Regions from separate parts of the Kitasatospora sp. NRRL B-11411 genome, predicted to be linked through region 1. Evidence: predicted binding sites of a transcription regulator. Region 1 holds the regulator's gene; the other holds the start of a gene.
What was found. Region 1 encodes HrcA, which represses chaperone genes, less so after heat shock. Its sites were predicted from a motif close to TTNGCACTCNGNNNNNCNGAGTGCNAA; they were not measured.
Positions count from the first base shown of each region.

Region 2: a site for HrcA is predicted at 2,942-2,968, ahead of groL (chaperonin GroEL). Genes of this name have one in related genera too.

Region 1 covers NZ_JOGH01000010.1:128,187-135,545, forward strand. The annotation lists gene IH44_RS0107555 (S41 family peptidase) at 1-1,514, opposite strand, end outside; gene IH44_RS0107560 (16S rRNA (uracil(1498)-N(3))-methyltransferase) at 1,832-2,575, opposite strand; gene dnaJ (molecular chaperone DnaJ) at 2,693-3,832, opposite strand; gene hrcA (heat-inducible transcriptional repressor HrcA) at 3,914-4,987, opposite strand; gene htpX (zinc metalloprotease HtpX) at 5,290-6,210, shown strand; gene IH44_RS0107580 (hypothetical protein) at 6,248-6,835, shown strand; gene IH44_RS0107585 (hypothetical protein) at 6,846-7,313, opposite strand.
Region 2 covers NZ_JOGH01000006.1:76,585-83,943, forward strand. The annotation lists gene IH44_RS0104745 (hypothetical protein) at 1-64, shown strand, start outside; gene IH44_RS0104750 (DUF4031 domain-containing protein) at 75-356, opposite strand; gene IH44_RS0104755 (hypothetical protein) at 353-712, opposite strand; gene IH44_RS0104760 (Uma2 family endonuclease) at 735-1,034, opposite strand; gene groL (chaperonin GroEL) at 1,199-2,821, opposite strand; gene IH44_RS0104770 (cold-shock protein) at 3,134-3,340, opposite strand; gene IH44_RS0104775 (MoaD/ThiS family protein) at 3,924-4,202, opposite strand; gene thrC (threonine synthase) at 4,240-5,520, opposite strand; SAM riboswitch class I at 5,538-5,665, opposite strand; gene IH44_RS0104785 (glucosyl-3-phosphoglycerate synthase) at 5,804-6,802, shown strand; gene IH44_RS0104790 (trehalose-6-phosphate synthase) at 6,874-7,359, shown strand, end outside.

The DNA.
Region 1 (7,359 bases):
AAGGACAGGTCGAAGGCGTGCTGGTCGTACACCGGGTCGAAGGTGCGCACCGACAGGAACGCCAGGTGCCTGCCGTCCGCGGTGAAGGCCGGCGAGTAGTCGTGGAAGCGCTGCGGGGTCGCCTCGCTGACGGTGCGCGAGGTCAGGTCGGCGAGCATGATCTGGCGCAGCGACCACGGGCCCAGCACCGGCTGCGACCAGGCCAGCCACGCCGAGTCCGGGCTGAACACCAGCCCGGCGACCTCGCCGTCGCCGCTGCGCGCCAGCTCGTTGACCGCGCCGTCGCTGAGCGCCACCAGCAGCACCCGGCCGTCGTGCGAGGCCACCGCGAGCTGCTTGCCGTCCGGCGAGACCGCCAGGCCGCGCACCCGGCCGAGCCGCCCGGCCGCCAGCCGCCGCCGCTCCGCGCCCAGCACCGCCGGGGCGTACTCCAGCGCGTCGTCGCCCTCCGCGTCGGTGACCCACACCGCGCCCTGCGCACCGTCCTCGCCCGGGACGACCCGGGCCAGCCTGCCCCGCACCCCGGGCGTCTCGTCCAGCACCCGGGCCGGGCCCTCCCGGTGGGTGACCCAGTGCACGGTGCCGCGCACCACCACGGCCGCGGCCCGGCCGGTGCGGTCCGGGGCGGCGGTCTCCACCTGCCCGGCGGCGGGCGTCGGGTGCGGCTGCCGCCGGGTGCGCGGCCCGGCCGGACGGACGTCCAGGCGGCGCGCCTCGGCACCGTCCAGGTCGTCCAGCAGCCACAGCTCGCCGGCGCTCTGCCAGATCACCCGGGCGCCGTCGGTGGACGCCTGCCGGGCGTAGAAGCCGTGCCCGGCCGGGCCGTGCGCGCGCAGGTCGGAGCCGTCCGGGAGGCTGGAGTACAGCCGCCCGACGCCCTCGTGGTCGGACAGGAACGCGACCCGGTCACCGACCCACATCGGGCACTCCAACTGCCCGTCCAGGTCGGCGTGCAGGCGCTCGAACCCACCGCCGCCGATCCACAGCTTCCCGGCCCGGCCGCCCCGGTAGCGCTTCCAGTGCGCGGCCTCCCGGTTGTGCGTCCCGAGCAGCACCCGCCCCCCGCTGGCCCCCGCCGGCACCGGCTCGAACGCCAGCGCGCCGATCGGCCCGTACGGCAGCCGCTCCGGCTCCCCGCCGTCCAGCGGCAACGCGAACGCCCAGGTCCGCCGGATGGTCTCCTGCCCCGCGGCGGTGATGGCGATCGGCCGCCCGTCCGCGGTCCACCCCACCAGCGCGGTGAACGGATTCCCCCAGTACGTCAACCGCCTGGCCGGACCACCCTCCACCGGCCCGACGTGCACCTCCGGCGCCCCGTCCCGGGCCGACGTCCAAGCCAGCGACCCCCCGTCCGGCGAGAACCGCACCGCCCCCGAAGGCGCCTGATCCGCCGTCACCCGCCAGGCCCGCCCGCCGTCCACGGGCGCCAGCCAGACGTCGTCCTCAGCCACGAAAGCCACGGCGTCACCGTGCAAGTGGGGGTGGCGCAAATACCCGCGCGTCGATTCCGTCATCCTGCCACCCTAGGCGGCGAACCTCACGGAACGTCAGAGAACTGCTGCGCCCGCCCCTGCGAAAGCAGGGGCGCGGGGAACTGCGCGGCCAACCGAGCACCCGCAGCCAGATCGCCTCGCAGGACAGTGTGTTGCACTATCCCGCGACCGCACCAACGTGCGACTCCCGCTGCGCGCAGTTCCCCGCGCCCCTGGTTGTGCAACCCCAGCCCGCGCAGCAGGTCTCCCCGCGCCCCCGGCTTCGCACCATCCCGCCCGCGCAGCAGCTCTCCCCCGCGTCTCCGCGTGTCCGCGTCCCGCGCAGCGGTCCCGCCCCGCTACCCCCAGCGCCCCGTGCGGCCCAGCAGCAGCGCGCCGGCCGCGACGCCCGCCGTGGAGGTGCGCAGGACGGACGGGCCGAGCCGGTACGGCGCGGCGCCGGCCTCCGCGAAGGCGGCGATCTCGTCCGGGGAGACGCCCCCCTCGGGTCCGACCACCAGGACGATCTCGCCGTCGGCCGGCAGCGCGGCGGCGGCGAGCGGCAGCGAGCCCTCCTCGTGCAGGACGGCCGCGAAGCTCGCGGCCGCGAGCAGCGGCAGCAGCTGCCGGGTGGTCACCGCGTCCCGGACCTCCGGGAAGCGCAGCCGCCGCGACTGCTTGCCGGCCTCGCGCGCGGTGGCCCGCCACTTGGCGAGCGCCTTGGCGCCGCGTTCGCCCTTCCACTGGGTGATGCAGCGGGCGGCGGCCCAGGGCACGATCGCGTCGATGCCGGCTTCGGTCATGGTCTCGACGGCGAGTTCGCCGCGGTCGCCCTTGGGCAGGGCCTGGACGACGGTGATCCGGGGCGCGGGGGCGGGTTCCTCGCGGACGGCGGTGACCAGCACGTCGAGGGCGTCCTTGCCGTGCAGCGCGGCGACGGTGCCGTCCGCGCCGCGGCCGCGGCCGTCGGCGAGGGTGAGCGCCTCGCCGGGCTCCAGGCGCTTGACGGCGACGGCGTGCCGGCCTTCGGGGCCGTCGAGGCGGACGGTGGCGCCGGGGGCGGTCCCGGTCAGGTCGTCGACGACGAACACGGGTGCGGTCATCGGTGCAGCGGTCCTCTCAGCAGGAGCCCGGCCGGAACCGGAGCCGTCAAAAAAGCCGGCCGGGAACGGCGGGGGCGCGCAGCCCCTGCACCGTTCCCGGCCCGGGTCGTTCGGGTCTCACCGGCCGTTGAAGGCGTCCTTCAGCCGGGAGAACAGGCCCTGCTGGCCGGGCGCGAACTGCCCGGAGGGACGCTCCTCGCCGCGCAGCATGGCGAGCCGGCGCAGCAGCTCCTCCTGCTCCGGGTCGAGCTTGGTGGGCGTCTGCACCTCGACGTGCACTATCAGGTCGCCCCGGCCGCCGCCGCGCAGGTGGGTGATGCCGCGGCCGTGCAGCGGGATCGACTGGCCGGACTGGGTGCCGGGCCGGATGTCGACCTCCTCCAGGCCGTCGAGGGTCTGCAGCGGCACCTGGGTGCCGAGCGAGGCGGCGGTCATCGGGATGGTGACGGTGCAGTGCAGGTCGTCGCCGCGCCGCTGGAAGGTCGGGTGGCTGGTCTCGGCGATCTCCACGTACAGGTCGCCGGCGGGGCCGCCGCCGGGGCCGACCTCGCCCTCGCCGGCCAGCTGGATCCGGGTGCCGTTGTCGACGCCGGCCGGGATCTTGACGGTGAGGGTGCGGCGGGCGCGGACCCGGCCGTCGCCGGCGCACTCCGGGCACGGGGTGGGGACGACGGTGCCGAAGCCCTGGCACTGCGGGCAGGGGCGGGAGGTCATGACCTGGCCCAGGAAGGACCGGGTGACCTGGGAGACCTCGCCCTTGCCGCGGCACATGTCGCAGGTCTGCGCGGAGGTGCCGGGCGCGGCGCCCTCGCCGTTGCAGGTGGTGCAGGTGACGGCGGTGTCGACCTGGAGTTCCTTGGTGGTGCCGAACGCGGCCTCCTCCAGGGTGATCTCCAGCCGGATCATGGCGTCCTGGCCGCGGCGGGTGCGCGAGCGCGGGCCGCGCTGGCCGGTCGCGGCGCCGAAGAAGGCGTCCATGATGTCGGAGAAGCCGAACCCGGCCGCGCCAGCGCCGAAGCCGCCCGCGCCGCCGCCGTTGGGCGACAGCGGGTCGCCGCCGAGGTCGTAGACCTGCCGCTTCTGCGGGTCGGAGAGGACCTCGTAGGCGGCGTTGATCTCCTTGAACCGCTCCTGCGTCTTCGGGTCCGGGTTCACGTCCGGGTGCAGTTCACGGGCGAGGCGCCGGAACGCCTTCTTGATCTCGTCCTGCCCCGCGTCGCGTCGGACGCCGAGTACCGCGTAGTAGTCCGTGGCCACCAAATGCTCCGGTTTGTTCCGCCTCTAGAAGTGCCTGCGACAGCACGCTGCTTGTTGCGCCGTTCCGCTGCGGCCGCCCCGCTACGACTCCGCCAGGATCTGGCCGACGTACCGTGCCACCGCGCGCACCGCCCCCATTGTGCCCGGGTAATCCATCCGGGTCGGACCGATCACTCCCAGCTTTGCCACGCTCTGGTCGCCCGAACCGTAACCGACCGAGACCACCGACGTGGAATTGAGCCCCTCGTAGGCGATCTCGTGGCCGATCCGGACCGTCATCGCCGAGTCCGCCGTCTCACCCAGCAGGCGCAACAGCACCACCTGCTCCTCCAGGGCCTCCAGGACCGGCCGGATGGTGAGCGGGAAATCATGGCCGAAACGCGTCAGGTTGGCGGTGCCCGCCAGCATGATCCGTTCCTCGTTCTGTTCGGCCAGCGCCTCGAACAGGACCGCCAGCACGGTGCTGACCGCGGGCCGGTCGGCGGGCTCGAAGCCGGCCGGCAGGTCCTCCAGGACGGTCGGCACCTCGGGCAGCCGGCAGCCGCCCGCCATCCCGTTGAGCTTGGCCCGCAGCTCCCCGAGCAGCGCCTCGCCGACCGGGGCCGGGCAGTCGACCATCCGCTGCTCGACCCGGCCGGTGTTGGTGATCAGCACCAGCATCAGCTTGGTCGGGGTGAGCGACACCAGTTCGATGTGCCGCACCGTGGAGCGGGTCAGCGACGGGTACTGGACCACCGCGACCTGCCGGGTCAGCTGGGCGAGCAGCCGCACCGTCCGGGCCACCACGTCGTCCAGGTCGACGGCGCCCTCCAGGAAGTGCCGGATCGCCCGGCGCTCGGGGGCGGTCATCGGCTTGACCTCGGCGAGCCGGTCGACGAACAGCCGGTAGCCCTTGTCGGTGGGGATCCGGCCCGCACTGGTGTGCGGCTGGTGGATGTACCCCTCCTCCTCCAGCGCGGACATGTCGTTGCGGACCGTGGCCGGGGAGACGCCGAGGTTGTGCCGCTCCACCAGGGCCTTGGACCCGACCGGCTCCTCGGTGCCCACGTAGTCCTGGACGATCGCCCGGAGCACCGCGAGGCGCCGCTCGTCGAGCGGTCGGACCGGCGGGCGCGTGTCGATCAGTCGGCCGTCGGGCTTGCCGTCCTCTGGCATGGGGCACGCACCTCCGTCGTCGTCCGTTGACCCGGTGTCTGACCCGGCCTGGCACTCAACTGGGCAGAGTGCCAGAACCGTACGTGCCAGTGTACGGCCCGGGCCTGACGGCAGGAACGGTCCACCCACGTGATCCTCGACCGAAGCGCCCGCGGCCCGCCCCGCGCGTGTCGCTTTCCCACCGAATTCCCATCGTTTCGGATGGTGCCCGCGGGGCCGCCCGGTGGCAGCATCGAAGGCGAGCGGGACGGACGGCCGCGGCGGCGCGGTCCGGACCGCGCGACGCACGAGGAGGAGCAGCGATGTCGGCGCCACAGCACTCCCGGTTCACCCCCGACCGCGGCCTGACCGGCCGGATGGTCACCACCATGTTCCTGATCGGGCTGGTCTACGTCGGCTTCACCGGCCTGCTGATCGTGCTGCTGCGCGGCGCCTGGCCGCTGGTGGTGCTGATCTCCGGCGGCCTGTTCGTCGCCCAGTTCTGGTTCTCCGACAAGATCACCGAGCGGGCGATGGGCGCCCACCAAGTCACCCCCGAGCAGTACCCGCAGCTGCACGGCGCGGTCGACCGGCTCTGCGCGCTGGCCGACATGCCCAAACCCCGGGTCGCGGTCGCCGACAACGACATGCCCAACGCCTTCGCCACCGGCCGCAACCCGCAGAACGCGGTGGTCTGCGTGACCACCGGCCTGCTGCGCCGGCTCGAACCGGAGGAACTGGAGGGCGTGCTGGCCCACGAGCTGTCGCACGTCGCGCACCGGGACGTCGCGGTGATGACGGTGGCCGGGTTCCTCGGCGTGCTGGCCGGCGCGATGACCAGGATCGCCTTCTACAGCGGGATGATGGGCGGCGGCAACCGCAACAGCAACGACCAGAACGCGGCGATCGCCATGGTGCTGATCCCGCTGGCCTCGATGGTGGTGTACGCGATCAGCTTCCTGCTGACCAGGCTGCTCTCCCGCTACCGCGAACTGGCCGCCGACCGCGCCGCCGCCCAGCTGACCGGCCGGCCCGCCGCGCTGGCCTCGGCCCTGACCAAGGTGACCGGGCAGATCGGCGCCATCCCCACCAAGGACCTGCGGCAGGCCCAGCCGTACAACGCCTTCTACTTCGCCCCGGCGCTGAGCGCCAAGGAGACCGCCTCCCGGCTGCTGTCCACCCACCCGTCGCTGGAGCAGCGGCTGGCCCAGCTGCGGAAGGTCTCCGACGAGCTCGGGCACTGAGCCCGCCACCACCGACCACCAGTGAGGAGCCTTCCGCGTGGGATTCCTGGACGCCCTGTTCGGCCGGACCAAGCCCGTGAAGCCCGACCTCGACCAGCTGTTCGGCATCCCGTCGGCGGCGCTCACCCTGCAGGCCGCCAAGGGGTTCACCCCGACCGGCCTCGGCTCGGTGTGCTTCGCCGCGGTCGAGGGCGCCGCCTTCACCGAGGTCCAGCAGCAGGTGAAGGCGCTGCTGGACGCGGACACCGGGCGCGGCGGCGTCCCCGTCGAGGCCTCCCGGGACGCCTACGGGTACTCCTGGCTGCTGGCCCGGCACACCCCGGACGAACTGCCCGACCTGGTCAACGACCTGCACGCGGTCAACAGCGAGCTGGAGGCCAACGGCTTCGGCCCGCAGCTGCTCTGCTCGCTGGTCGCCTTCCGGGACGCCGAGGGCCGCTCGCTGGCCCTGGTGTACCTGTACAAGCGCGGCACCTTCTACCCGATGTGCAAGGTCGCCGGGCAGGAGAAGCGGGACAACCCGCTGGAGATCGAGGTCTCCAACCTGCTCCGCAACGACCTGCGGGTCGAGTCGGATCTGTCCCGCTGGTTCCCGGTCTGGGGCGCCCCGGGCATCGAGGACTGAGCGCCCGGCCTCATTCCCCGGCCGCGTCCCGGTAGGCGGCGACCGCCGCCCCGAGCACCACCGGCAGCTCCGCCGACTCCCGCTCACCGCCGCTCTCCTGCACCACCAGCAGCACGTCGCCGCTGCGCACCACCGCCGTCCGGTCGATCCAGGTCGGACCGCCGCCGCCGGTCGCCCGCCGGGTGACCCGCAGCAGCAGCCCGTCCCCCAGCGGTTCGACGGCCACCGTCCGCTCGCTCCCGCTCCCGGCGACCACCGCGGTACCGGCCGCGGCGCACCGCAGCGCCGCGGCCCGGAGGTCGGCCAGCACCCGGCCGGCCCGCCCCGGCGGGTAGCGCTCCAGCGACTCCCGGCCCGACCAGCCCCGGTCCCGGCCGCCCGCCGGGGCGCGCTCCAGCCCCACCGCGACGTCCTCCAGCGGCGGGGCGTGCCGGGTCAGGAAGGACCCGGTGTCGAACTCCCCGCAGTCCACCGCCACCAGCGGCCCCGGACTCGCCCCGCCCCCCGCTGCCCCGGTCCGTGGC
Region 2 (7,359 bases), on a different contig from region 1:
CGCCCGCTACGACGCCCGGGCCCGCACCAACATGCACGCCGAACTGGCCGCCCTGGAAGCCTGACCCCGGCCCCTCAGCCCTTCGACACCTTCCGCACCTTCGACACCTTCCGCACCCGGAGCCCCGCCGCCGTCAGCCGGGCCACCAGCTCCCTGCTGCCCACCGGCAGCGCGCCCAGCGCCACCGCCCGCTCGTACCAGGCCGCCGGGATGTCGAAGTGGTCCCGGTCGAAACCCTTCGCGGGCGCGCCCAACTCGGCGGCGAAGGCGTGCAGTTCGTCCAGCGACACGTCACTGACCAGGTGCGACCACCACTTGCCGTGCCCCGGCCAGTCCGGAGGGTCGATCAGGATCACGCGAGCCCGCCGACCGGCGCGACCACCACGCCGCGCTTGCCGCACACCCAGTGCGGATCGGGCCCGAGCTCCGGCTCGACCCCGAGCGCGTGCGGGTCGTCCTCCTGCTCCGCGCAGGCGATGCACAGCGGCCAGCGCCCGTACGACTCCAGCAGCGCGTCCTGCACGTCCTGCGCCACCAGCCCGAGCACGAACTCCCGCCCGTCCGGCCACTGTTCGAGCCACCAACGGCGGTGGGTGACGGCGTCCTCCACCAGCGAGACGATCGCCGCGTCGGCAACGTCCCGGGCGGTGAGGTCGGCGAGGATCAGCGCCCGCGCGCTGTGCAGGGCGGCTTCGATGTCGGAACTGGCCATCCGCCCATTGTCCCGCACTCCGCTACGGCAACGGGAAGCCCGTCGTGTCCAACGTGATCCCGAACGGCTCCGGCAGTTCGACGGGCTTCCCGAACGGCACCCGCACGCTCTGCCCGTACGCCCCGTCGGAGGGTTCGGAGTAGAGCGTCACCGTCGGCCCGGGCTGGTCGAAGCGGTCGATCAGCAGGTACAGCGGAACGGGCGCGTGCGCGTAGCCCCGGAGCTTCTTCGTCCGGTCCTGCCGGGCCGTGCTGCGCGAGGTGATCTCGACGGCCAGCAGAATGTCCGCCGCGTCGAACCGTCGGCCTCCCCTCTTCCTCATGACGCTGTTCGTCCTCGAGGCAGTCGGGCCCCAAGTCGCCGAAACCGTCCATGGCCCCAGCGTCCCACGGAGGAGTGACCGGGGCGAGAACGCCGCGAGGGCGGCCTCCCGAAGGAGGCCGCCCTCACGGACGAACGCGTTGGAGCGCCTGATCCCGAGGGGGATCAGAAGTCCATGTCACCGCCCGGCATGCCGCCGCCGGCGGCCGCGGCGGCCTTCTCCGGCTTGTCGGCGATGACGGCCTCGGTGGTGAGGAACAGCGCCGCGATGGAGGCGGCGTTCTGCAGGGCGGAGCGGGTGACCTTGGCCGGGTCGATGATGCCGGAGGCGACCAGGTCGACGTACTCGTTGGTCGCGGCGTTCAGGCCGTGGCCGGCGGGCAGGTTGCGGACCTTCTCGACCACGACGCCGCCCTCGAGGCCGGCGTTGGTCGCGATCTGCTTGATCGGGGCCTCCAGCGCCACGCGGACGATGTTGGCACCGGTGGCCTCGTCGCCCTCCAGCTCCAGCTTCTCGAACGCGACACCGGCCTGCAGCAGGGCGACGCCGCCACCGGCGACGATGCCCTCCTCGACGGCGGCCTTGGCGTTGCGCACCGCGTCCTCGATGCGGTGCTTGCGCTCCTTGAGCTCGACCTCGGTGGCCGCGCCGGCCTTGATGACGGCCACGCCGCCCGCGAGCTTCGCCAGGCGCTCCTGGAGCTTCTCGCGGTCGTAGTCCGAGTCGGAGTTCTCGATCTCGGCGCGGATCTGGTTGACCCGGCCGGCGACCTGGTCGCTGTCGCCGCCGCCGTCGACGATGGTGGTCTCGTCCTTGGTGATGACGACCTTGCGGGCGGTGCCCAGCAGGTCGACGCCGGCGTTCTCCAGCTTGAGGCCGACCTCCTCGGAGATCACGGTGCCGCCGGTCAGGATGGCGATGTCGCCGAGCATGGCCTTGCGGCGGTCGCCGAAGCCCGGGGCCTTGACGGCGACGGACTTGAAGGTGCCGCGGATCTTGTTCACGACCAGGGTCGACAGGGCCTCGCCCTCGACGTCCTCGGCGATGATGACGAGCGGCTTGCCGCTCTGCATGACCTTCTCCAGCAGCGGGAGGAGGTCCTTGACCGAGGAGATCTTGGAGTTGGCGATGAGGATGTACGGGTCCTCGAAGCTCGCCTCCATGCGCTCCAGGTCGGTGGCGAAGTAGGCGGAGATGTAGCCCTTGTCGAAGCGCATGCCCTCGGTGAGCTCGAGCTCCAGGCCGAAGGTGTTGCTCTCCTCGACGGTGATGACGCCTTCCTTGCCGACCTTGTCCATGGCCTCGGCGATGAGCTCGCCGATCTGGGTGTCGGCGGCCGAGATGGAGGCGGTGGAGGCGATCTGCTCCTTGGTCTCCACGTCCTTGGCCTGGGCCAGCAGCTGGTCGGAGACGGCGGCGACGGCCTTCTCGATGCCGCGCTTGAGGGCCATCGGGTTGGCGCCGGCGGCGACGTTGCGCAGACCCTCGCGGACGAGCGCCTGGGCGAGCACGGTGGCGGTGGTGGTGCCGTCACCCGCGACGTCGTCGGTCTTCTTGGCGACCTCCTTGACCAGCTCGGCGCCGATCTTCTCGTACGGGTCCTCGAGCTCGATCTCCTTGGCGATGGAGACACCGTCGTTGGTGATCGTGGGGGCGCCCCACTTCTTCTCCAGGACGACGTTGCGACCCTTGGGGCCGAGCGTGACCTTCACGGCGTCGGCAAGCTGGTTCATGCCACGCTCAAGGCCGCGGCGGGCTTCCTCGTCAAAGGCGATGATCTTGGCCATCAGAAGTGGTCCTCCGGGACACGGTCGACTGCTCGGACCAAGGGGTGCCCGCGACGGACGGCCCAGGAGAGCGGGGGTCCCTTCCCCTACCGCTTCCGGGGCCTCACCGGCCCGGTCCGTTTGTCACTCTCACACGGTGAGTGCTAACGCCAATGATTAGCACTCTGGGGTGGCGAGTGCAAGCCCATTGGGGCCCCGCCGACCGGCCGCCGGGCAACCCGCGGGCCGCCCGGAAAGCCCGCAGGCCCGCCCCGGACGCGTCGCGTCGGGGCGGGCCTGCGGGTTTCGGTGCGTGGCGGTCCGCCGGGGCCGTCAGGCGCCGGCGGCGCGGACCATGTCGGCCTGCGGACCCTTCTGACCCTGCGAGATCTCGAACTCGACCCGCTGGCCCTCTTCCAGGGTGCGGTAGCCGTCCATCTGGATCGCGCTGTAGTGGACGAACACGTCCGCTCCACCGTCGACCGCGATGAAGCCGTAGCCCTTCTCGGCGTTGAACCACTTGACGGTGCCCTGAGCCATTCCGAACTCCCCTTGTGCTGTGCTGGCCCTTCAGAGATCCGCAGGACGCGGACCCGGAGGTCTGGAAGACCGGCCTGGGGACTCCCCCCCGTACGGCGCAGCCTCTGTCGCGGCTGAATGTATCCGGATATGCGCCCTCTGCAACAGGCCCAATTTGCGGGGAACCCCGCCGCCCGGCGGGGGATATTTCGGAACGAAAGGCGCATCCGTCGACAATTGCCACGGGACATAACGGACGCGTCGCCGCAAAACGACGGAACAATTCTGACGGCGGCCTGACAGAACAGGCGGAAAGCTCCCCGGCGGACGTCTCAGCGCGCGGGACGGAAGCGAGGCGGAAGCGGGGGCGGAACGGGTTCTGCACGGGCGGAGCGCGGTGCGGAAAACGAGGATTGAACCGGGCCGTGGAGGGGAACGGACCTGACCGGAACTCTACTCCCCCGAACCGGTCGGAATTCCGGCGACCCGCCGCGCCGGAAAACCGCAGGTAACCGGGCCGCCGGGCCCCGGCGCGCAACGGGCCGCCGCCCGGTCCGGAAAAAGGAATTCCGGACCGAACGGCGGCCGCGGGAATGCGGGCGGTTCAGCAGCCGCCGGCCACCGCCGGAATGATCGACACCGAGGCGCCGTCCTTGATCTCGGTCTCCAGGCCCTCGGCGAAGCGCACGTCGTCGTCGTTCACGTACACGTTGACGAAGCGGCGCAGCTTGCCGGTGTCGTCCAGCAGGCGGGCGGCGATGCCGGCGTGGTTCGCCTCCAGGTCCGCGATGACGGCGGACAGGGTCGCGCCCTCGGCGGTCACCTCGGCGGCGCCGCCGGTGTAGGTGCGCAGGATGGTCGGGATGCGGACGGTGGCGCTCATGCGGTGCTCCTCGGGCGTGGGGCGGCGTGGGGGGGTGTCAGGCGGTGGCGAGGCCGGCGGCGCGGAAGGACTCCAGCGTCGGGCGGATCACGGCGGTCATGCCGGCGTCGGCGACCGCGTCGAGGGTCTTGAGGCCGTCGCCGGTGTTGATCGCGACGGTCTCCTTGGACGGGTCCAGCAGGCCGGTCTCGACCAGCTTCTTCAGCACGCCCACGGTGACGCCGCCCGCGGTCTCGGCGAAGATCCCCTCGGTGCGGGCGAGCAGCTTGATCGCCTCGACCACCTCGGCGTCGGTGACGTCCTCGACCGCGCCGCCGGTGCGGCGGGCGATGTCCAGCACGTACGGGCCGTCGGCCGGGTTGCCGATCGCCAGCGACTTGGCGATGGTGTCCGGCTTGACCGGCTTGATCACGTCGCGGCCGGCCTTGAAGGCGGCGGAGACCGGGGAGCAGCCCTCGGCCTGGGCGCCGAAGATCTTGTACGGCTTGTCCTCGACCAGGCCGAGCTTGATCAGCTCCTGCAGGCCCTTGTCGATCTTGGTGAGCTGGGAGCCGGAGGCGATCGGGATGACGAGCTGGTCGGGCAGCCGCCAGCCGAGCTGCTCGCAGATCTCGAACGCCAGGGTCTTGGAGCCCTCGCCGTAGTACGGGCGCAGGTTGACGTTCACGAAGCCCCAGCCCTCGCCGGCCGGGTCGCCGATCAGCTCGGAGCAGAAGCGGTTCACGTCGTCGTAGTTGCCGTCGATGCCGACCAGCTCGCCGCCGTACACGCCGGCCATCACGACCTTGCCCTGCTCCAGGTCGTGCGGGATGAACACGCAGGACTTGAAGCCGGCCCGGGCGGCCGCGGCGCCCACCGCGCCGGCCAGGTTGCCGGTGGAGGAGCAGGACAGCGTGGTGAAGTCGAAGGCCCGGGCGGCCTCGATCGCGCAGGCCACCACCCGGTCCTTGAAGGAGTGGGTCGGATTGCCCGAGTCGTCCTTGATGTGCAGCTGCGCGGTGAAGCCCAGCTCGCGGCCCAGGTTGTCGGCCTTGACCAGCGGGGTCCAGCCCGGGTTCAGGTTCGGCTTGCCGGCCACGTCTGCCGGGACGGGCAGCAGCGGGGCGTAGCGCCAGATCGACGCCGGGCCGGCCTCGATCCGCTTGCGCAGCTCCTCGGCGTCGTAGCCCGCGTAGTCGTAGGCGATCTCCAGCGGGCCGAAGCACTCCAGGCAGGCGAAGCTCGGGCCGAGCGGGAAGCGCGTTCCGCACTCCCGACAGGACAGCGCGGTCGCGGGACCGAGGTCGACGGCGGTGGGTGCGGCGGTGTCAACAGCCATGGTGGCGAGGCCCTTTCTCCTCATCTTCCCCGGAGCGCGGTCGCGTCCGGGACGGAATTGGCACCTGTCCCGCCGGGCCTGCTGGCCGCGCGGGAGGGTTGCCGGGACTTCAACGGGCCGTTCCCTCAGTCCCTCTGGATGAGCTCTGTGAAGTTGTGGTCGTACGCTGCGAGCGACCCCCGGGTGCGAAGGCACGATCGCAATACGAAGACTGTATCCGAAGGCCCGCGCGGACCCACCCCCGCGTCCGACACCCGAGACGAACCGACACAGGGAGCGAGACTTGCCGGAGCAGCCCGAGCCCGGGGTCCTGCCGGAGGTGGCCGACTGGCTGCGCCGCCGATCGTGGACGGCCGCCGACCGGCCGCTCGACCTGCTGCTGGCCGCCAAACGCGCCGCCGGGGCGGCCGGCACCGTCAGCGTGGTGCTGCCCGCGCTGGACGAGGAGCCCACCGTCGGCGAGATCGTCGCCGCGATCCGCACCGAGCTGGTCGAGCGCGTCCCGCTGGTCGACGAACTGGTGGTGGTCGACTCCGGCTCGCAGGACGGCACCGCCGCCGCCGCGGCCGCCGCCGGCGCCCGGGTGGTGCACCGCGACGCGATCCTGCCCCGGCTGCCCGCCGAACCCGGCAAGGGCGAGGTGCTGTGGCGCTCGCTGCTCGCCACCAGCGGCGCGATCGTCTGCTTCGTCGACGCCGACCTGCGCGAGTTCGACCCGGCCTTCGTCTCCGGCATCATCGGCCCGCTGCTCACCGACCCGGCCCTGCAGCTGGTCAAGGCCATGTACGACCGGCCCTTCGAAGCCGACGGCGCCGTCGTCCCGGCTGGCGGCGGCCGGGTCACCGAACTGGTCGCCCGCCCGCTGCTCAGCCTGCACTGGCCGCAGCTGGCCGGCTTCGTCCAGCCCCTCGGCGGCGAGTACGCGGCCCGCCGCAGCCTGCTGGAGCGGCTGCCCTTCCCGACCGGCTACGGCGTCGAACTCGGCCTGCTGGTCGACGCGTTGGAGCTGGCCGGGCTGGACGCGCTGGCCCAGGTCGACGTCGGCGTCCGGCACCACCGGCACCAGGACGGCCAGGCGCTGGGCCGGATGGCCGCCACCATCTACCGCACCGCCCTGGAACGCCTGGACCGCACCCACCGCCTCAAGGCCGACCCCGACCTGGTCCGGCCGCTGCTCACCCAGTACACCCGCACCGCCACGGGCTTCACCCCCCGCACGCACCCCGTCCCGGCCACCGAACGCCCCCCGATGGCCGCCGTCCCCGAGTACCGCGACCGCTGACCCCGGGAGTTCACCCGGCACGCACCGCGCCGAGTGGTTTGGTCCGGTGATCGCACGGCAAGGTTGGCTGTATGGCCGATCACGCGTCCGAACGCCCCCAGCAGTCCGGAGCCGCCCCGATCCTGGTGGCCTCCAACCGCGGCCCGGTGTCCTTCCGCACGGAGGACGACGGCTCACTGACCCTCCGCAGAGGCGGCGGCGGCCTGGTGTCCGGGCTCTCCGCGATCGACGACCCGAACGCGGTCTGGGTCTGCGCCGCCCTCTCCGACGCCGACCGCACCGCCGCCCGGCAGGCCCCCGACGGCCGCCTCGACCTGGCCGGCCACGACGTCGGCGGACAGGCCGTCCGGATGCTGGACATCGATCCGGAGACCTTCGCCCGCGCCTACAACGGCGTCGCCAACTCCACCCTCTGGTTCGTCCACCACCTGCTCTACCAGACGCCCGTGCAGCCCGCCTTCGGCGCCGACTTCCGCACCGAGTGGGCCGCCTACCGGGCGTACAACGCCGCCTTCGCCGAAGCCCTCGCCGCCGAGGCCGCCCCCGGCGCCGCCGTC